3 regions of the Sphaerisporangium sp. NPDC049003 genome follow, and region 3 is predicted to be linked to each of the others. Evidence: riboswitches for the same ligand, from Rfam matches in the RefSeq annotation. Region 3 holds a riboswitch; each other region holds the start of a gene.
The links. A riboswitch is a leader RNA that binds a small molecule or an ion and turns the genes downstream of it on or off. The one in region 3 is predicted to bind thiamine pyrophosphate.
Positions count from the first base shown of each region.

Region 1: another riboswitch for thiamine pyrophosphate. It lies ahead of tenA (thiaminase II); the one in region 3 lies ahead of thiO (glycine oxidase ThiO).
Region 2: another riboswitch for thiamine pyrophosphate. It lies ahead of ACGFIV_RS12350 (cytosine permease); the one in region 3 lies ahead of thiO (glycine oxidase ThiO).

Region 1 covers NZ_JBICTU010000001.1:269,326-275,778, reverse strand. Annotated here, with positions in the region: gene purD (phosphoribosylamine--glycine ligase) at 1-178, opposite strand, end outside; gene corA (magnesium/cobalt transporter CorA) at 581-1,714, shown strand; gene ACGFIV_RS01445 (Hsp20/alpha crystallin family protein) at 2,138-2,581, shown strand; gene ACGFIV_RS01440 (MerR family transcriptional regulator) at 2,645-2,956, shown strand; gene ACGFIV_RS01435 (zinc-binding dehydrogenase) at 3,104-3,670, opposite strand; gene tenA (thiaminase II) at 3,800-4,495, opposite strand; TPP riboswitch at 4,488-4,600, opposite strand; gene ACGFIV_RS01425 (XRE family transcriptional regulator) at 4,648-5,802, opposite strand; gene ACGFIV_RS01420 (hypothetical protein) at 5,789-6,453, opposite strand, start outside.
Region 2 covers NZ_JBICTU010000009.1:128,541-134,993, forward strand. Annotated here, with positions in the region: gene ACGFIV_RS12335 (LCP family protein) at 1-366, shown strand, start outside; gene ACGFIV_RS12340 (DNA-formamidopyrimidine glycosylase family protein) at 513-1,391, shown strand; gene ACGFIV_RS12345 (rhodanese-like domain-containing protein) at 1,481-1,813, shown strand; TPP riboswitch at 1,838-1,964, shown strand; gene ACGFIV_RS12350 (cytosine permease) at 1,955-3,361, shown strand; gene ACGFIV_RS12355 (methylated-DNA--[protein]-cysteine S-methyltransferase) at 3,252-3,815, opposite strand; gene ACGFIV_RS12360 (PAS domain S-box protein) at 3,996-5,882, shown strand; gene ACGFIV_RS12365 (ATP-binding protein) at 6,035-6,453, shown strand, end outside; gene ACGFIV_RS12370 (arginine deiminase) at 6,452-6,453, opposite strand, start outside.
Region 3 covers NZ_JBICTU010000010.1:106,895-113,347, forward strand. Annotated here, with positions in the region: gene ACGFIV_RS13405 (polyprenyl synthetase family protein) at 1-54, shown strand, start outside; gene thiE (thiamine phosphate synthase) at 225-863, opposite strand; gene ACGFIV_RS13415 (Rv2175c family DNA-binding protein) at 841-1,215, opposite strand; gene ACGFIV_RS13420 (FAD-dependent oxidoreductase) at 1,265-2,434, opposite strand; TPP riboswitch at 2,573-2,685, shown strand; gene thiO (glycine oxidase ThiO) at 2,681-3,982, shown strand; gene thiS (sulfur carrier protein ThiS) at 3,979-4,179, shown strand; gene ACGFIV_RS13435 (thiazole synthase) at 4,253-5,041, shown strand; gene pknB (Stk1 family PASTA domain-containing Ser/Thr kinase) at 5,115-6,453, shown strand, end outside.

The sequences.
Region 1 (6,453 bases), on a different contig from region 3:
GACGGGCCAGCGCCGTGACCTGCTCGGGGTCGGTGGGCACGACGGGATGCGTCGTCGCCACCGAGGTGATGCCGGCGTTGCCGGGAGCACAGTGGAGCTCGGAGACCGCGGGGTCGAGCGCGAGCGCTCGGCACAGGGCATGCTCGCGGCCGCCGGATCCAATCACAAGAACGCGCACCTGGGGAGTCTACGGGTCGGGCCTGGGGTCACCGGACCGCGAGGACGTCCGCGCAGGTGAAAGGCATTCCAGCCACTTCCCGGCGGGCGATGTGCGGCGGGCGAAGGGGAATTGCCGGCTTCCAGATGATCGAGGAATCCGAAGGCCGTGTAGGCTAGGTAATGAAGCCTGGCTGTGGTAAGTTGGGGCAGCTTTGGGCCGTCTCTTAGCGATTGGAGGTGGAATCGGGATGACTTCTGGTGATCCCAGCAGTACGTGCTCGCGCACGTACGTCGTGCGCAAACCCGACCACTCCAATTCGGTGTCCGACTGAGAGCCACGCGCGCCTATTTCCTGTGACGTCTGTCGCACTATTACTTTTTTGCGCGTTGGTTCCGCGAGGTCGGGCGGGAAGGGACCGCCATGCGCTCGTCCACGCTTTTCCAGCGGATCAACCTCCACCCGCGCACCACCCACGTCCGGCTCGGCACCTCGTCGTCGGTGGCCGTGGTGCGCCGCGAGACGATGAACGGCCGTTGCGTGCCGCCCAGTGACTCGCTCGTGGAGTTCGGCGCCTATGTCGCCGGCAAGCGGGTCCGCGTCTCCGGCATTCCGGAGGCCGTCAGCCTCGTCCGCGAGCACAACGCCTCCTCCGAGATCAACGACGCGTACGTCTGGGTCGGGCTGCACGAGCCGGAGGCCCCCGAGGTCGAGTGGCTGGCCGAGGTCTTCGGCCTGCACCCCCTGGCCGTCGAGGACGCCATCAAGGCCCACCAGCGGCCCAAGGTCGAGCGGTACGGCGACTCTCTCTTCGTCGTCCTCAAGACCATCGCCTACCTCGACCACGACGAGCTGACCGCCTCCAGTGAGATCATCGCCACCGGCGAGATCATGGTGTTCGTCGGCCCCGACTTCGTGGTCACCGTGCGCCACGGCGAGCACTGCCCGCTCGCAGAGGTCCGCGAGCGCCTTGAGGACAAGCCCAAGCTGCTGGCAAGGGGCCCGGCGGGCGTGCTCCACGCCATCGCCGACTTCGTCGTCGACAAGTACCTCTGCGTCGCCGACCTGATGCAGGCCGAGCTTGAGGAGGTCGAGGCCGCCGTCTTCGCCGACGTCAGCTCGCGGGACATCGGCCGCATCTACCAGCTCAAGCGCGAGATGATCGAGATGAAGCGCGCGGTGACGCCGCTCCAGACGCCGCTGGGCGCCCTGCCGCAGCGCCGCATGATCCCCTCCGAGATGCGCGAGTACTTCCGTGACGTCGTCGACCACCTCTCCCGGGTCTGCGAGCAGGTGGAGTCGTCGAACGAGCTGTGCAACTCGATCCTGCAGGCCGCGCTCGCCAGGTCCAACGCCCTGGCCAACGAGGACATGCGCAAGATCTCCGCATGGGTGGCCATCATCTCGGTGCCCACGATGATCGCCGGCATCTACGGCATGAACTTCAAGCACATGCCCGAGCTGTCCGCCATGTGGGGCTATCCCCTCGTGATCGGCGTCATGCTCGTCATCTGCTCCCTCCTCTACCGAGGCTTCCGCCGCAACAGCTGGCTCTGACCCTCCGCCGGCAATCCTGAAAGTCACATCGCTTCCGGCAGGCACCGGCGCCGGGCAGCCCGCCGTTGACGCTGCCGACCGCCCCGGGCACGCCCGAGGCGGTGCAGGTGTTCAACAACTACGTGCGCTGCGCTGGGCCGCCGCCTCCGACCGGACGGCCTTCACGTGGAACCGCGAGATCGCTCCCGGGGATGGAGTCACCATCGGCTTCAACGGCACCAGGGCGCCAACCCGGCTCCGACGTCCTTCCAGCTCAACGGTGCCACCTGCCGCTGACCTCCGCCTGCCCCTCCCGCCCCGGAGGGGCACGCGACACGGCTTCTCTCCAATCCCGATTAGGAGTTGCATGCATCGCTAGAGAGAGGTAACCTACAGCTGTAGTTAGAGATTTCTGCTACACCGACAAGCGAGGAGGTTCCGGAGATGCTGTTGACGTCGATCGACCCGTTCGTTCAGGAAGTCGAGCGCCAGTTTGATCGCCTCACCCGTGGCGCCCTCACTTGGGGAGAGGGAAGCGCCCAGGGGGCCATGCCGCTCGACGGCATCCGCAGGAAGGACGACGTGGTCCTGCGCTTCGATCTTCCCGGCATCGACCCCGACTCGATCGAGGTCACCGTCGACCGCGGCGTGCTCACGGTCACCGCCAGCCGCCATGAGGAGCTGTCGGAGGACGATCGGCTGTTCGTGCGCGAGCGCGTCATGGGCACCTTCACCCGGCGCGTCTACCTCTCCGAGCACCTCGACATCGACCGCGTCGACGCCGCCTACCACAACGGGGTGCTGCAGATCCGCATCCCCGTGCTGGAGAAGGCCAAGCCACGCAAGGTCGAGATCCAGCGCGGCGACACCAGGGCGATCCGCCCGTGAGGTGACCGCGAGCGATGGGCCGGTGCCGCTACGGGCGCCGGCCCGTTCACCATGGAGGCACACATGTCCAGGTTGCCCATCGACGACAACCACGCCCCGCTGTACTCCATGGGCCAGGTCGCCGGCATGCTCGACGTCCAGCAGGCCTTTCTGCGCCGCCTCGACGAGTTCGAAGTGGTCCGCCCGCAGCGCTCCTCGGGCGGCCAGCGCCGCTACTCGCGCGCCGACATCAACCGTGTCCAGTACGTCGCGGAGCTGACCGGGGAAGGCATGACGCTGATCGCGATCCGCCGCATCCTGGAGCTGGAACAGCAGGTGAAGGCACTGAAGAAGGAGCTGGAGGCGACACGCCGGCTCCTGCCTCCCAAGGAATGAAACCTGGAAAGGCATCGGTGGGCCGCCCGATCACCACGTGTGACGGGCGGTCCTCCGTGGTGGTGTGGGTGGCGGTCATGGCGGTTCCTCGTGTTTCGGGTGGGGGAGGCAAGCGCGTTCGGCCGGTGGCTGTGGCAGGGACGCGCGCTACGGGGTCAGCACGATCTTTCCGGCGACGGTGCCGGACTCGGCCAGCCGCAGAGCGTCGGCGATGCGGGTGAGCGGCAGCCGCGCGGCGATCTGGGCGGTGACCTCACCGCGCTGGAGTGCTGCGAAGACCTTGGTGAGGTCGGCGCGCAGCCGGGACCTGAACCGGTTCTTGGCCAGGGCCCGCCCGGCCCAGACGTTGAAGAAGTAGGCGCGGCGGCCGTTGGGCAGCACGTTCCACAGCCACACCCGGCCGAGCAGCTTGAGCACGGGCCACTGCTTGGACCCCTTGTCGTCCCGGGTGGAGGCGCTGCCGTAGGAGACGAGCGTGCCGCCGGGCGCGAGCAGGCGCCAGGAGTCGACGACGCCCGGCCCCCGACGTGGTCGAAGACGGCGTCCACCCCGCCGGGGGCGAGCTCGCGGACGCGCGCGGCGACGTCCCCGGTGCGGTAGTCGACCGGAAGGACGCCGCGCTCCCGCAGGGCTCTTCAGGATGTAGCTGTCCCGGATGTGGAAGTCGACCCCGCCCTGCTGTTCACCGCCGAACTGGACGACCTCCCGGCCCACTGACCACACCCCTACCAGAACGGGCCCGTGCACGGTTACCACGCCCACCCGATGCGCCGCCTCCGGACCGATCCGGGCGCTTCTTGCCAGGGTGCCCCGTCCTTCTGGAGGGCGCCCGCGCTGTCCCTGTCAGATGGGCCAGGACTCCTGGTGCCAGGCGGCGTTCCAGAACATCCACTCGTAGCGGGATGTGGTGACGAAGTGTTCCCGGGCTCGCAGGCGCTGGCGCTGGGTGGCCTCTTCCCCGGCCCGGTCGGTCAGGGCCACCACTCGGCGGACGACGCTCTGGAAGGCCTCGTCGCCGTAGGTGGCGATCCAGCGCCGGTAGAGAGGGTCGGGAGACGACTTGGCCAGCAGCGCCTCGCCGACGCGGGCGTAGATCCAGTAGCACGGCAGCACCGCCGCGAGGCCGTCGAGGAACGACCCGCCGTACACCGTGGCCAGCAGGTAGCTCGTGTACGCCCGGGTGGTCGGGCCCACCGGTAGGTCCGCGGCCTGTGCCGGGGAACCGCCGAGCTGGGCCATGAACTCCGCGTGCATCTCCTGCTCCGCCGCGATCGCTCCCACCGCGTCGCCCGCGAAGGCCCGTACGTCGTCCTCGGTCGGCGCCTTGGCCGCGCACAGGGCCAGTGCCCGCGCGTATTCCCGCAGGTAGTGGGAGTCCTGCACCACGAAGTGCCGGAAGGCCTCACGCGGCAGGGTGCCGTCGACCAGCCCGGTGATGAACGGATGGTCCAGGATCGCGGTGTAGATCGGCTCGATGGCCTCCCACAGCTCCTCGCTGTACGGGCGCGCATGCGAAACGGCCGGCTCGAACGTCGTCATCGGAACAGACTCCCTACGCCGGCATGACCCGGTCAGGTTCGAGCGGTCTGCGGCCGCTCCGGCCGCACTCTCAGCCCGGTGCGCCGGACTCCCGCGATGTCGTGGTCGAGGCTAACGCACCCCCTTGCCGCGACGGTTCAGGGGGATCGCCATCAGGGGACGATCACCAATTTGGGGCGTTGGTCGCGGATGCCGAGTAGCTCTCTTACGCGGGGGAGCGGCCAGGCGAGCTGGGTGGCGAGCCTCGCCATGGTGAGGTCGGTCTCCGCCGACGCCAGGTCGAAGGCCTGCCGCAGGAGGACCGGGTGCTCTCCCGGGTAGCCGGTGATGGGCTCGCCGGCGAAGCCCGGCTGGTCGCGGAGGGCGCCGAGCCGCTGGTACGCCCGGCTGGCCGAGGAATCGGAGAGCAGGCCGACCTCGCGGCAGCGGTAGAGCAGTGAGCTGATCGAGACGCCCCACACGTGCTTGAGCTCGGCCAGCCGCCGCAGGTCGAGGCGCCGGGGGAGCTCGGGCAGGATGCTGTCGCGCGGGGTGAGGAACTCGGCCGCGAACGTGTCGGCCTCGCGCTCCTGCTGGACGTCCCCGGCGGCGGTGTCGCCGTGGAGGACGAGATGGCCCAGCTCGTGGGCGGCGGTGAAGCGGTAGCGGTGGATGTCGTCGAAGCGGTTGGCGGTCAGCACGACGATCGGCCGGGGCAGTTGCGAGGTCGAGAAGGCGTCGACGGTGGTGGCGTCCTCGTCGGGCGGGGGGAGCACCACGACGATGCCGTGGGCCTCCATGTGGCGGACGAGATGCGAGATCGGCCCTGTGCCGAGCCCCCAGTGCCGTCGCAGCTCGCGGGCGGCGGCGGCCGGGTCGCGGGGCAGCTCCACCCCCGAGTGGACCTCGCCGCCGGAGAACCCCGGAAGGTCGACGTGCGGCAGCCGTACGCGCTTCTCCAGCGCGTGGGTCAGCTCCCAGACCTGCTCGACGAACGCGACGGCCTTGGCCCGCTGGTGGACGCGGGTGGAGCGCAGGCTGCGGAAGTGGGCCATGGACCCGTCGAGCTTGGCGTGCGGCCGGCCCGACAGGAAGAACGCCAGGGGGACGCCGAGGGCGCCCGCCAGGCGCGGGATGAGGTCGGGCCTGGGGTGGGTCATGCCCGTCTCGTACTGCCCGACGGCCGCCGGGGTGACCCCCACCCGCTCGGCGAGGTCCTTCTTGGTCATGCCCGCCAGCCGTCGCGCCTGGGTCAGCCGCGCCTGGTCGAAGCCGTCGGCCACCGCCTGCGGAGTCGGTCTCCCACGGTCGGTCTTACGGTCGCTCATCGGCGTCGGCGATCGGCTGGTCGTCGGTGGGCTCGCTGTTCACGGGGAAGATCATCGCATTCCGGCGCTCGACCGCGGGACGGCGGACGAGGGTGAGGTCGGGCTCGGCGCCGCGGTCGAAGCGCTCGGCCACGTCGGGCTCGGCCACCGGCAGGCCCTGCGACACCCACGGCAGCGCGGTGAGCAGGGGGATCTGCTCGCAGTGGAGCCAGTGGATCCGGCCCATGTCGTCGATCAGCTCGGCCTCGCCCCAGTAGAGCTTCAACAGGCTGGCCTGGGCGTTCGCGGCGTAGGCGACCGGGATCAGGCGCGTGTCGGCGGGGAGCTGCGCGAGGAGGGGCCGCGCCGCGGTCAGCTCGTCGAGCTGGGCGTCCTCGTCGTCGCTCGCGAGCGCGAGGTCGAGCACCTCCTGGTGGTAGGTGGTCGTGGGGCCGAAGCGGGTGAAAAGCTCGCGGACGAGCGCGGAGACCCGCCCGTCGCTGACCCGCGCCTCGGTGATCGGCGTGGTGTCGTCCTCGGCGTAGCGGAAGGGCAGGAGCAGGTTGCCGTTGAGCACGACCAGGTGGTGGGGCGAGCCGTACGGCCTGACCACCTGGAACCCCGGGTCGTTCTTGAAGCCGTCGACCAGGGCCTCGTAGCGGCGGGCCATCA
Region 2 (6,453 bases), on a different contig from region 3:
TACGTCCGCACCCGCGCGACCGGCGCGCTGCCCGACTTCGACCGCACCCAGCGCCAGCGCCAGTTCTTCGGCGCCGTGGTGAAGAAGGCCGCGAGCCCGGGCGTCCTGGTCAACCCGTTCCGCTCGATCCCGCTGGCGATGAGCGCGACCGACTCGGTGGCGGTCGACCCGGGCACGGGAGCCTTCGACATGCTGTCGCTGGGGCTCGCGATGAGCGGCGATCCGATCGCCACCGCCGTGCCCGTGGGCTCGCTGCCCACGATCAACGGCGCCTCCGTCGTGAAGTGGGACACCGAGCGCGCTCTGCGGCTCTTCAAGGCCCTGGCCGAGGACAAGCCGGTGCCGGAGGACGTCCTCACCAAGTAGGCGCGACACGCGCGCCGAGCCGAGGGGGCGGACGCGCGCCGAGCCGAGGAGCAGGCGCGCGCCGGGGCGAGGAGCAGGCGCGACGCGCGCTGTGGGTACAGCTCAGGCGCGCGTCGCGGGTCCTCGCGAGCGGTTAGTGTGATGGCATGCCCGAGCTTCCCGAGGTGGAGTCGCTCGCCGAGTTCCTGCGCGAACGGGCCGTCGGCCGCCCGGTCGCCGCCGTCGACGTGGTGGCCTTCCAGGCGCTGAAGACCGTGGACCCGCCGGTGACCTCGCTGGCAGGGCTGACGGTGACGAGTGTCGCCCGTCACGGCAAGTTCCTCGACCTCGACTGCGACGGGCTCCATTTCATCACCCACCTCGCCCGTGGCGGCTGGCTCCGCTGGCGCGACGACTTCTCCGGGGCCAAGCCCGTACGTCCCGGCAAGGGCCCCCTCGCGGCCCGCGTGCGGTTCGCGCCCGGCGACGACGGCAGGCAGCCCGGATTCGAGCTCACCGAGGCGGGCACCCAGAAGCGGCTCGCGGTCTACGTCGTCCGCGACCCCGGCGAGGTTCCCGGCATCGCGAGCCTCGGCCCCGATCCGCTCGCGCCCGAGTTCACCGTGGACGTGCTCAAGGGCATCCTCGGCGGCAGCCGCACCCGCATCAAGGGGCTCCTGCGCGACCAGAAGGTGATCGCCGGCATCGGCAACGCCTACTCCGACGAGGTGCTGCACGTGGCCAAGATGTCCCCGTTCAAGATCGCGGGGTCGCTGACCGACGACGCGGTGGCGGGCCTGCACGAGTCGATCGTCAGCACGCTGCGGGCGGCCGTCGAGCGCTCTCGCGGCATCGCCGCGAAGGATCTCAAGACCGAGAAGAAGTCGGGTCTGCGGGTCCACGGGCGTGCCGGGCAGCAGTGCGAGGTGTGCGGGGACACGATCAGGGAGGTGTCGTTCGCCGACTCCTCCCTGCAGTACTGCCCGACGTGCCAGACCGGCGGGAAGCCGCTAGCCGACCGCAGGCTGTCCCGCCTTCTCAAATAGCCCACCGGGGCCTTCTCGGGGAGAAATCAACGCTCGGTCAGTAATGACAACCCTCCGTTAGCGGACGGAAAGCTCGCAGAGCGGGGACAATGAACGGCATGAACGTCCCTGAGATCGAGGCCAAGGCCGTACCCGACGATGTCTTCCTGCTCGACGTGCGCGAGCCCGACGAGTGGCTGGCGGGGCACGCTCCGGCGGCCGTCCACATCCCGCTCGGCGCGCTGCAGCAGAGGGTCGACGAGGTCCCGGCCGGCGTGCCGGTCTACGTCGTCTGCCGGGTCGGAGGCAGGTCCGCGAGGGCCGCGGCGTGGCTCAACCACGTGGGCCGAGAGGCGATCAACGTCGGTGGCGGCATGCAGTCGTGGGCCGCGGCCGGCCGTCCGATGGTGGCCGAAAACGGGGGGCAGCCCTTCGTCGCCTAGCGGCGGAGTGTAATAATTCGGTCAAAATCCATACCGCGGGAGCTCGGGCGCAACCGGGCTGAGAGGGCGGTTCCCAGTGACACTGGGCGCGCCGCCGACCGCATGAACCTGTCCGGGTAATGCCGGCGTAGGGAGCGTGCGATGACGTCCGCCGTCGGCGAGGTCCCCCTGACACTCGACGAGGCCCCCCCGAAGACGCTGGGCCTGCTCGACCAGGGCGCCTTCTGGGCCAACCTCGGAGTGAGCCTCCTCGGCTTCTCGGGGGCCCTCTACCTGATCAACCCGCTGGGCGACGTCCCGCTGAGCCTCGGCGCGGCCGTCCTCGCGGCCGTGGCCGGAAGCCTGATCGGCACCGTGATGGTCGGCCTCGCGGCGGTGCCGGGCGCGCGCACAGGCGCGCCGGCGATGGTGCTGCTGCGGGGCTTGTTCGGGGCCAGGCTTTCGTACGTCCCGACGGTCCTGAACGTCGTGCAGATGCTCGGCTGGGGGGCCTTCGAGCTGTGGGTGATCGCCACCGGGGCGCGTGCGATCTTCGGTGACGCGGTGCCGTACTGGGTGTGGGTGGTGGCGGCGGGGCTGCTGACCATCGCCCTGACGATCAGGCCGCTGGGGGCGATCCGCCTGCTCCGGCGGTTCGTGACGGCGGGGGTGGTCGTCGCGATGGTGTGGCTCGCGGTGGCGCTGCTGCGCGAGGCACCCACCCTCGGAGGCGGGAACTGGAACGCCTTCGCCCCGGCCGTCGACTACGTGATCGCGCTCTCGGTCTCCTGGGTGCCGGTGGCGGCCGACTACGCGCGGCACTCGCGGTCCGGGCGGGCGGCCTTCGCGGGGGTGGTCAGCGGCTACACGATCGCCCAGGTCGCGTGCCTGGTCATCGGCGTCCTCGCGCTGGCCCTGGTCGGGAACGACCCCGACCGGGTGTGGGACGCCTTCGTCGCGGTGCCCCTCGGGGGGCTGTTCTTCGGAATCCTGGTGCTGCGCGAGGCCGACCAGTCGTTCGCCAACGTCTACTCCACGGCGATGTCCCTGCAGAACCTCCTGCCTAGGGTGGACCGGCGCGTCTTCTCGATCGTCGTCGGCGTGCTCACCACCGTCATCGCGCTCTTCGCCGACGTGAAATCCTACGGGGCGTTCCTCGGCGTCATCGGCGCGGTCTTCGTCCCGATGTTCGCCGTCCTCGTGGTCGACTACTTCCTGCTCGGCGGGGCCGCCAGGTGGGACACCTCGGCGGGGGCGCCCTCGCGGTGGGGGATGGTCGTGCCGTGGGTGCTCGGTTTCGTGGCGTACTGGCTGGTCACGGCGACGCCGACGGTGGCGTGGTGGGACTCGGTCTGGACGGCGCTCCGAGGCGCGATCGGCTTCGAGCGGCAGGTCTGGATGAACGCCGCGCTCGCCGCGTTCGTCGTCGCCGCGCTGGCGACGCTGCTCGGGCAGGCGTTCAGCGGGCGGGGTCTTCGAGGCGGAGGAGGAACTGCTTGGCGGCGAGGCCTCCGGCGTAGCCTCCGGGATGCCCCTGCGACTCGATCGCCCGGTGACACGGGACGATGACGCAGACCGGGTTGGCGGTCAGCGCGTTGCCTATCGCGCGTAGCGCCTGGGGCCGCCCGATGCGCTCGGCGATTTCGGGAAATGTCGTGACGCTTCCGTAGGGCACGGCCATCGTCATCTGGAGCACGGTACGCGCGAACGGCGTGGCCAGCCGGAGGTCGACGGGAAGGGTGAAGGCCCTGAGCCTGCCGGAGAAGTACGCGTCGAGCTCACGGCGTATCGGATCGAGGCGCCGCGGGTCGGGCCCGATGAACGAGCCGATCTCGCGGGTGATGCGCGCGAAGACGACGTGCTCGTTCTCGTAGCTGCACGCGACCACGCCGCGCACGGTGACGGCGAGCGCCAGCCGCCCGACGGGGGTGTCGGTCATCCCGAAAGCGACGTCGGGTGGGGTCTCGCCCACATAGCCGGGAGCGGTCACCCGCACGAGGGCTTCGAGATCCCCTGTCGACATGGCCGCACCCCTCCCGGTCCCGCTACCAGGCAGCGTATAGGAGCGGAGGGTCCCACCGGCCGCGACGGCCACGCGCCGCGCGCCGTAGAAGACCCCGAGAGGGTACAGTCCCGACGAATGCGACTATTCGTACATCAAAAGTGCCAAGACGCGGGGGCAAAAACGGGCACGATGGGGGTCATGAGTGACGACAGGGTAGAGAACGCCGATGACGGCATTGCCCGTGCTGTCCTCGCGAGTTCCCCGAATGCCGTCGTAGCCCTCGATCGTGACCTTTCCGTCCTGTTGTGGAACCCCGCCGCCGAGCGCCTGTTCGGCTGGACCGCGGGCGACATGACCGGGCGCAGGGCACCGCTCGTCCCCGACGAGCTGGTGGTGGAGCACAACGCCGTGCTGGAACGGGTCCGCACGGGAGGGCCCGTCTCGTTGCGCACCAAGCGCCTGCGCAGCGACGGCTCGCTCGTCGACGTGGGCGTGGACCTGAGCGCGCTGCGCTCGGAGGCCGGCGCGCTGCTCGGCTACGTGAGCGTCTACCACTCCCTGGAGAACGACTCGGCGGCCCGCGACCGGGGCGCCCGCAGGGCGAGGCTCGTCCGGCGGCTCACCGACGTGGTGGGCGACATCAACGCCGAGCTGGAGCTGTCATCCGTCCTCGACCGCATCGCGGGAAGCCTCACCGAGTTGACCGGGGCCGACGCGGGCGGGTTCGTTCTGATCGAGGACGACCGCCTGCGGCTGGTCAGCGCGCACGGGCTGCCCGACAGGCTCCGGGGCGCGACCGCCGACCTGCGGACGAGCCTGGTGGGCAAGCTGCTGCGGACCGGGAAGACCGTCCTGCTGGAGACCGGCGACCAGGCCGTGCTCGACGATCTGATCTGGTCGCAGCTGCCCGGCCTGCACACCATCGCGCTCGGCGTCGCGGCGGTCGGCGGCCGGCCGTACGGGGCGCTGTACGCGCTGTTCGCCGAGCGCAAGGCCGGCCACGTCGAGCTTGAGCTGCTTGAGCTGCTGGCCGGGCACGCCGGCATCGCGCTCGCCAACGCGATGGCGTACCAGGAGGCCGTGCGGCAGCGGGCTCACGAGCGGGCGGTCGTCGACGCCAGCGCGGACGGCATCGCGGTGCTCGACGGCATGGGGTACGTCCGCCAGTGGAACCCGGCGGCCGAGGAGCTGACCGGGGTGCGGGCCGACGACGTGATCGGCGACCGGCCGCCGTTCCCGCTGCCCGCGCCGGGGGAGAAGCTCACCACCCAGCTTCCGTGCGGTCGCTGGCTGGACGTGGTCAGCGCGGAGATCAACGACACCGCCGAGATCGTGGTCGACTTCCGTGACGTCACGCGCGCCAAGGAGCTGGAGGAGGCCAAGGACCTGTTCCTCGCCACCACCAGCCACGAACTGCGCACGCCCATCACCGTGGTCCAGGGGTTCGCCAGCACGCTCGACGCGCGCTGGGACAAGCTGTCGGACGTCGAGCGCCGCTCCGCCGTGCGGACCATCGCGGAGCGGGCCCGGGCGCTGGGGCAGCTCATGGACCACCTGCTGCTCGGCGCGCGGGCCGGGGCCGAGGAGCTGAAGGTCCGGGTGGAGAGCTTCGACCTGGGCGAACGGGTGCGCGCGGCCACGCTGGGGATGCCCGTCCTGTCCGACCGGCATCGCGTGGAGGTGGACATCCCCCGCGACCTTCCCCTGGTCGACGGCGACGCGCTGGCCACCGACATCCTGCTCGCCCAGCTCCTGGAGAACGCCTTCAAGTACTCGCCGGACGGCGGGCTGATCCGCGTGCTCGCGTGGGCCGAGGGCGATCGCGTCGTCCTCGTGGTGGACGACGAGGGCGTGGGCATCGCGCCCGACGACCACGAGCGCGTCTTCGAACGGTTCGTCCAGGCCGACAGCGGCGACCGCCGCAGGTTCGGCGGCGTGGGGCTCGGGCTTTACATCGCACGCAGCCTCGCGCGCGCCCAGGGCGGCGAGGTGACCGCCCATTCGCGGCTCGGCGGGGGCACCCGAATGAGATTCATCCTGGGCACCGCACCGGCCTATATCGGATCCGACACACCGAACCGGTAACGGGCAGGTCACGGCTGGACTCATCTAGTGTCGAATCTGCACAAGCAATGATCGCCGCACGGTTTCCAGAACCATCGAACGGGGCATTTCGGTCGTACTGGGATGTGTTTTCCTCAGGGGGAAATGCAGGAGAACGGGGAAGTGAGGGCGTCGTGCTGTTGCCGTATGCGCCGACCAGCGTCGCCGTCGCACGCCAGCGTCTCAGCGCCGATCTTGAGGCATGGGGAGTGTTCGCCGCCGCGGTGGAAGACGCCGTTCTTGTGGTGAGCGAACTGCTGAGCAATGCGTTGCGTCATGCCCACCCGCTGCCATCGGGCCAGATCATGGCCACCTGGGACTGGGCGGACGAACATCTCGAGGTCACGGTGAGCGACGGAGGAGCGGCCACGGAGCCCCGCGCGGGACGGCCGACCCTCTCCTCGCTCGGCGGGCGGGGGCTCGGAATCGTCGAGTTCCTCGCCGTGCGCTGGGGCGTACGCCATGACGGTGACGTGACCACGGTGTGGGCGGTCCTCCATGCCCCGGTCGCTGTCCTTAATTCGCAAGTCAGAACACCCGAAATGGGCGCCCT
Region 3 (6,453 bases):
GCCCGCGACGCCCTCGCCGAGCTGGCGGTGGCCGCCACCTCGCGCCGGAGCTGAGCCCACGACGGGCCGTACGGCACCGCAAGGCCGGGGTCAGCACCGCAAGGCCCAGGTCCGTAACGCAAGGCCCAGGTCCGTAACGCAAGGCCCAGGTCCGTAACGCAAGGCCCAGGTCAGCAGCGCGAAGCTCGGGTCGGTGCGGCGCGAGGGCGCCGTGAGCCGGGGTGTCAGCCCGCCGCGAGGCGGCGGGCGAACTCGGCGGCCGCCGCGCCCGGGTCGTCGGCCTCGGTGATGGCCCGTACGACCACGACGCGCGTCACGCCGTACGACATCACCTCGTCGAGCGTGGAGAGGTCGATGCCGCCGATGCCGAACCACGGCCGGTCGGTGTCCAGCGCCGCCGCGTGCTTCAGCAGGCCGGGCCCCGGCGCGAAACGCCCGGGCTTGGTCGGCGTCGGCCAGATCGGCCCGCAGCAGAAGTAGTCGACGCCTTCCTCGGCCGCCGCCGCGGACGCCTCCGCGTCGCTGTGGGTGGACCGCCCGATCAGGATGTCCGGCCCGAGCAGCTCGCGCGCCACGGCCACGGGAAGGTCGTCCTGCCCGAGGTGGAGCACGTCGGGACGCGCCGCGTAGGCGATGTCGGCCCTGTCGTTGACCGCGAGCAGGGTCCCGTGCCTGTCGCAGGCCGCGCGGAACACCTCAAGGAGCGCGAGCTCCTCGCGGGCCTCCAGGCCCTTCTCGCGCAACTGGACGATGTCCACACCGCCCGCGAGGACGGCGTCGAGGAACCGGTCTAGATCGCCCTGGCGGCGGCGCCCGTCGGTGCAGAGGTAGAGCCTGGCGTCAGAAACCGAGCGCCTGGGCACGCCTCTTCACCTCGGTGTGGCGGCCCGCGACGATCGCGTCGATCGGGGCCCCCGGCAGGGAGTCGTCGGCGGTGAACAGCCACCGCAGGGCCTCGACGTCGTCGTAGCCCGCGTCGGACAGGACCGTCAGCGTCCCTGGGAGGCCCTTCACCACGTCGTCTCCGGCGATGAAGGCCGCGGGGACCTCCGGCTCGGATCCGCCCCGCCGGACTCCGATGAGCCTTTTGTCCTTGAGAAGCTGCTTGGCACGCCCGGCACTCAGCCCGAGCCGCCTGCCCACTTCCGTGAGGGGGAGCCACTCTCCCACCAACTGGTCGGTTTCCCGGTCGATCTGCGCAACAGAAAGCGTCACGGAACCACAACTACCACGTCGTGCCTCTTCTCAAACACCCCACAGGGGGTCACAAGCAGTCACGCAAGGGTACCGAGGGGTCCATCGCGCGATCCACATCGAGCCTTTGCCCGCCCTCGACGATACGGCGGCCCTGCACCAGGTCACGGGGACGGTCGACGGTAAGAATAGCGGCCATCCGGTGGTCGTCGGTCAGCCAGCACGCCGCCCACTTGCGGTCGGTGGCGGGATCGCCGCGCAGCACCAGCCGGGCGCCGTCGTGGTGGCCGGCGTACTGCAGCATGCGGCCGAACTGCTCGGACCAGAAGTAGGGGACCGGGTCGTAGACGGCGGTCTCGCCCAGCAGCGTGGCCACGGCCGTCTCGGGCGCGTTCAGCGCGGTGTCCCAGTGCTCGACGCGCATGCGGCGGCCGAAGCGCCGTGACCACCAGTTCGCGCAGTCGCCGACCGCCACCACGCCCTCCATCGAGGTGCGCAGGTGCTCGTCGACCACGACGCCGTTGTCGATCTCCACGCCGGAGCCCGCGAGCCACCCGACGGTGGGCCGCACGCCGACGCCGGTCACCACCACGTCGGCGGGGATCCACGAGCCGTCCATCATGGTCAGGCCGCCCGGGTCGACCGAGCCGACCATCGTGCCGAGCCTGAGGTCGATGCCCGCCTCGGCGTACCAGGGCACGGTGCGCCCGCCCACCTCGGTGCCGAGGGCGACGGCCAGCGGTGACTGGGCGGCCTCGACGACGGTCACCTCGCATCCGGCGCGGCGCGCCGCCGTGGCGACCTCGGCGCCGATCCAGCCCGCGCCGACGACCACCACGCGGGCGCCGGGGACCAGCAGTTCCCGCAGGGCGAGCGCGTCGTCGATGGTGCGGAGCACGTGCTGGGCGCCCTCGCCGCGCAGCCTGATGGGCGAGGCGCCGGTGGCGATGATCAGGCCGTCGTACTCCAGCTCGCCTTCCGTGGTCTCCAGCGCGCCGTGGCGCAGGCCCTTGGCCGACACGCTGGTGCGCAGGTCGACGTCGAGGGCGCCGAGGTCGGAGTCGACGACCGTGGAATCCAGGTCGCCGAGCAGCACGGCCTTCGACAAGGGGGGACGATCGTAGGGGCGATGGTTCTCATCTCCGACCAGAGTGACGCGTCCTCGGTACCCGCGCGCCCGCAGCGCCTCGACACTCCGCACGCCGGCCAGTCCGGCTCCGACCACCACGACATGATTCACATCCTGACCCTAAGCGGCCAGCCGGGTAACTCGCCAACGGCGATTTGGTAACGAATTGGCTCACTATCGCGCACAGGCAGTAATGAGAACACTCAAGCAGGTGCGCAAGTCGTACGGAGGCAGGAATAGGCTGGTGTCGTCAGCACGCGCGGGAGTCCGGCGAGACCGGGCTGAGAGGAGGGCTCACGGCCCTCGACCGCCAGAAACCTGATCCGGATCATGCCGGCGAAGGGAGCGGGACCTTTGGTGGACACGCACGCGGACGTGGTCGTCGTGGGCGGGGGTGTGATCGGCCTGTCGGTCGCCTGGCGCGCCGCCCAGCGCGGGCACGCGGTGACCGTGGTGGACCCGGCGCCCGGCTCGGGCGCCTCACACGCGGCGGCGGGGATGCTCGCCCCGGTGAGCGAGGTCACCTACACCGAGGAGCCCCTGCTCCGGCTCGGCCTCGCGTCCCTGGCCCGCTGGCCCGGCTTCGCCGCCGAGCTGGCCGGCGAGTCCGGGATGGACGTCGACTACCGCACCGACGGCACCCTGGACGTCGCCTTCGGCGCCGACGACCTCGCGGCGCTCGGCGAACTGGCCGGCTTCATGGAGAAGCTCTCGCTCCCCGTGGAACGCCTGACGGGGCGCGAGTGCCGCCGCGCCGAGCCGATGCTCGCCCCCTCGGTCCGCGGCGGCGTCCTCGCTCCGGGGGACGCCTGGGTGGATCCGCGCCGGGTGACGGCCGCGCTGCTCGCCGCGCTCTCGCGCCGGGGGGTGGGCATGGTCGCCGACCGCGTCACTGGCTTCGCCGTCGAGGGCGACGCGGTGCGCGGGGTACGGCTGGCGGGCGGCGGGGCGATCGCCGCGGACCAGGTGGTGCTGGCCGCCGGAGCCTGGTCGGGATCCCTGGACGGCCTGCCTCCGGAGGTCCTCCCGCCGGTGCGCCCCGTCAAGGGCCAGATCATGCGGCTGCGCGGCGCTCCGGGGTTCCTCGGCCGCTGTGTGCGCGGGGTGGTCCACGGGTCCAGCGCGTACATGGTGCCGCGCGGCGACGGGGAGATCGTGCTCGGGGCCACCCAGGAGGAGATGGGGTTCGACACCCGCGTGACCGCCGGAGCCCTGTGGGAGCTGCTGCGCGACGCGCGCGAGCTCGTACCGGGCGTCACCGAGCTGGAGGTGACCGGCCTGTCCGCCGGCCTGCGCCCGGGGACCCCCGACAACCTCCCGGTCATCGGGCGGACCACGCTCCCGGGGCTCGTGCTGGCCACCGGCCACCACCGCGGCGGCGTCCTGCTCTGTCCCCTGACCGCCGACCTCGTCGCCGGGGAACTGGCTCCGGACGCCGGGGAGCCGGCCCCGGACGCCGGCCCCGGCCACGAAGGGGGGCTCCCTCCCGGCCACGATCCGGCCGGACGGCCCGGCCCGGCCTTCGCGGCGATCTGCTCGCCCCTGCGTTTCGGCGGGGCGCGGCACAAGGACATCACCGGCCCTCACCGATGGACGAAGGAGGAACGGGGCTCCTCCCCCGGCCGCCGGCCGGGGTCTCCCGCCCCGGAAGCGCGATGAGAGTGACCATCAACGGCTCCCCCCACGACCTGCCCCCCGGCACCACCGTCGCCCAGGCCGTCCAGACGCTGACCTCGGCCGTCGCCGGGGTCGCGGTCGCCCTGAACGACGAGGTCGTGCGGCGGGGCGCGTGGCAGTCGACCCCGCTCGGCGAGAACGACCGCGTCGAGGTGCTCACGGCGGTGCAGGGTGGCTGACCGGCGAGACACGAGCCCCGTCCTTGCGACCGGCGAGCGGCGTGAGGGCCCCGTCACCGTCGACGCGGACCCCATGGACGACGCGCTGGTCCTCGGCGGCGAGAAGTTCCGCTCGCGCCTGATCATGGGAACGGGCGGCGCCCCGTCCCTTGAGGTGCTGGACCAGGCGCTGGCCGCGTCCGGCACCGAGATCACCACGGTGGCGATGCGGCGCCTGGACCCGGCTTCGCGGGGGTCGGTGCTCGACGTCCTGCGCGACCGGGGCGTGAGGGTGCTGCCCAACACCGCCGGCTGCTTCACGGCCGGCGAGGCGGTGCTGACCGCGCGCCTGGCCCGCGAGGCGCTCGGCACCGACTGGGTGAAGCTGGAGGTGATCAGCGACGAGCGCACCCTGCTGCCGGACCCGATCGAGACCTTCGACGCCGCCGAGAGGCTGGTGGCCGACGGATTCGTGGTGCTGCCCTACATCGGGGACGACCCGGCGCTCGCGCGGCGGCTGGAGCAGGCGGGGTGCGCGGCCGTGATGCCCCTCGGCGCGCCGATCGGCTCGGGGCTCGGGATCCGCAACCCGCACAACATCGAGCTCATCGTGGAGGCGGCGGGCGTCCCTGTCATCCTGGACGCCGGCATCGGCACGGCGAGCGACGCGGCCCTGGCGATGGAGCTCGGATGCGACGCGGTCCTGCTCGCCAGCGCGGTGACGCGGGCCCGCAGGCCCGGCCTGATGGCGGGGGCTATGCGCGACGCCGTCACGGCGGGTCGTAGGGCGCGCCTGGCGGGCCGGATACCCCGGCGCCGGTACGCTGAGGCGTCCTCGCCGGCCGTCGAACCGGTCGGCGGAGAGCCATCAACGCCTTCCTGACGGGAAAACATGTCGGCATCGGTTTGGGATGTGCTTGCCCTCCCCCTGGCAAACCGCCCGTAAACTCACTCCCGTGGACACGACGGTTGCGGACCCCCTTGTAGGGCGGCTGCTGGACGGGCGCTATCGCGTTGAGTCCCGGATCGCCCGGGGTGGGATGGCCGCCGTCTACCTGGCCCTGGACATCCGGCTCGACCGCACGGTGGCTCTGAAGGTGATGCACCGATCGCTGGCCGAGGACCCCGACTTCGTACGGCGGTTCATCGGCGAGGCCAAGTCGGTGGCCAGCCTGTCGCACCCCAACGTGGTGCACGTCTTCGACCAGGGCACCGACGGCGATCACGTCTACCTCTCGATGGAGTACGTCCCGGGGCGCACCCTGCGCGACGTGCTGCGCGAGAGGAAGCGCCTGCCGGCCCGCGAGGCCCTGGAGATCATGATCCCGGTGCTCGCCGCGCTCGGCGCGGCCCACCAGGCGGGCATGGTGCACCGTGACGTGAAGCCCGAGAACGTCCTGCTGACCGACGACGGCCGGGTCAAGGTCGTCGACTTCGGCCTGGCCAGGGCGATCGAGGCGGGCAACCAGACCCGCACCGGCGTCATGATCGGCACGATCGCCTACATGTCGCCCGAGCAGGTCACCGCCGGGGTCGCCGACGCGCGCAGCGACGTCTACGCCGCCGGGGTGATGCTGTTCGAGCTGCTGACCGGGCGCCAGCCCTACCAGGGCGACAACCCCATGTCGGTGGCCTACCGGCACGTGCACGACCGGGTGCCCGCGCCGTCCTCGCTGGCGGGCGACGTGCCGCCCCTGCTCGACACGCTGGTCCTCTCGGCGACCGACCGCGACCAGAACCGGCGGCCGGCCGACGCCACCGCGCTGCTCGTCGCGGCCGTGGACGCCCACCGCATGCTGCCGCGCGACATGGGGCCGCAGCGCCCGCCCACCGGCGCGGCGGCCCCCGGGCCGGTGGCCGCGCACCAGATGGGCGCCGCGCCCGCCAACCCGACCCTGATCCACTCGCAGACCGAGATGCTCACCGCCCCGGCGGTACGGCCGGCGGCCGAAGGCCCGAAGCGCCGCGGTTTCCGGCCCCACTGGTTCATCGTCGTGCTGGTGGTCCTGATGGCCGCTGCGATCGGTGGCACCGGCTGGTGGTTCTCCGAGGGCCGCTACACCAAGGTCCCCGACCTGTCCGGCCTGAACATCACGATCGCCAAATCGGAGGCCGAGAAGCAGGGCTTCGAGGTCAAGATCGGCACCCCCGAGCACGACAAGGAGGTGGCCGAGGACAAGGTCCTGCGCACCGAACCCGAGCCGGGCAAGGAGGTGCTCGCCCAGTCCAGGATCACGCTGATCCCCTCGGCCGGGCCCGTCAAGATCGCGGTGCCGAACGTCGTCAACCTGCCGG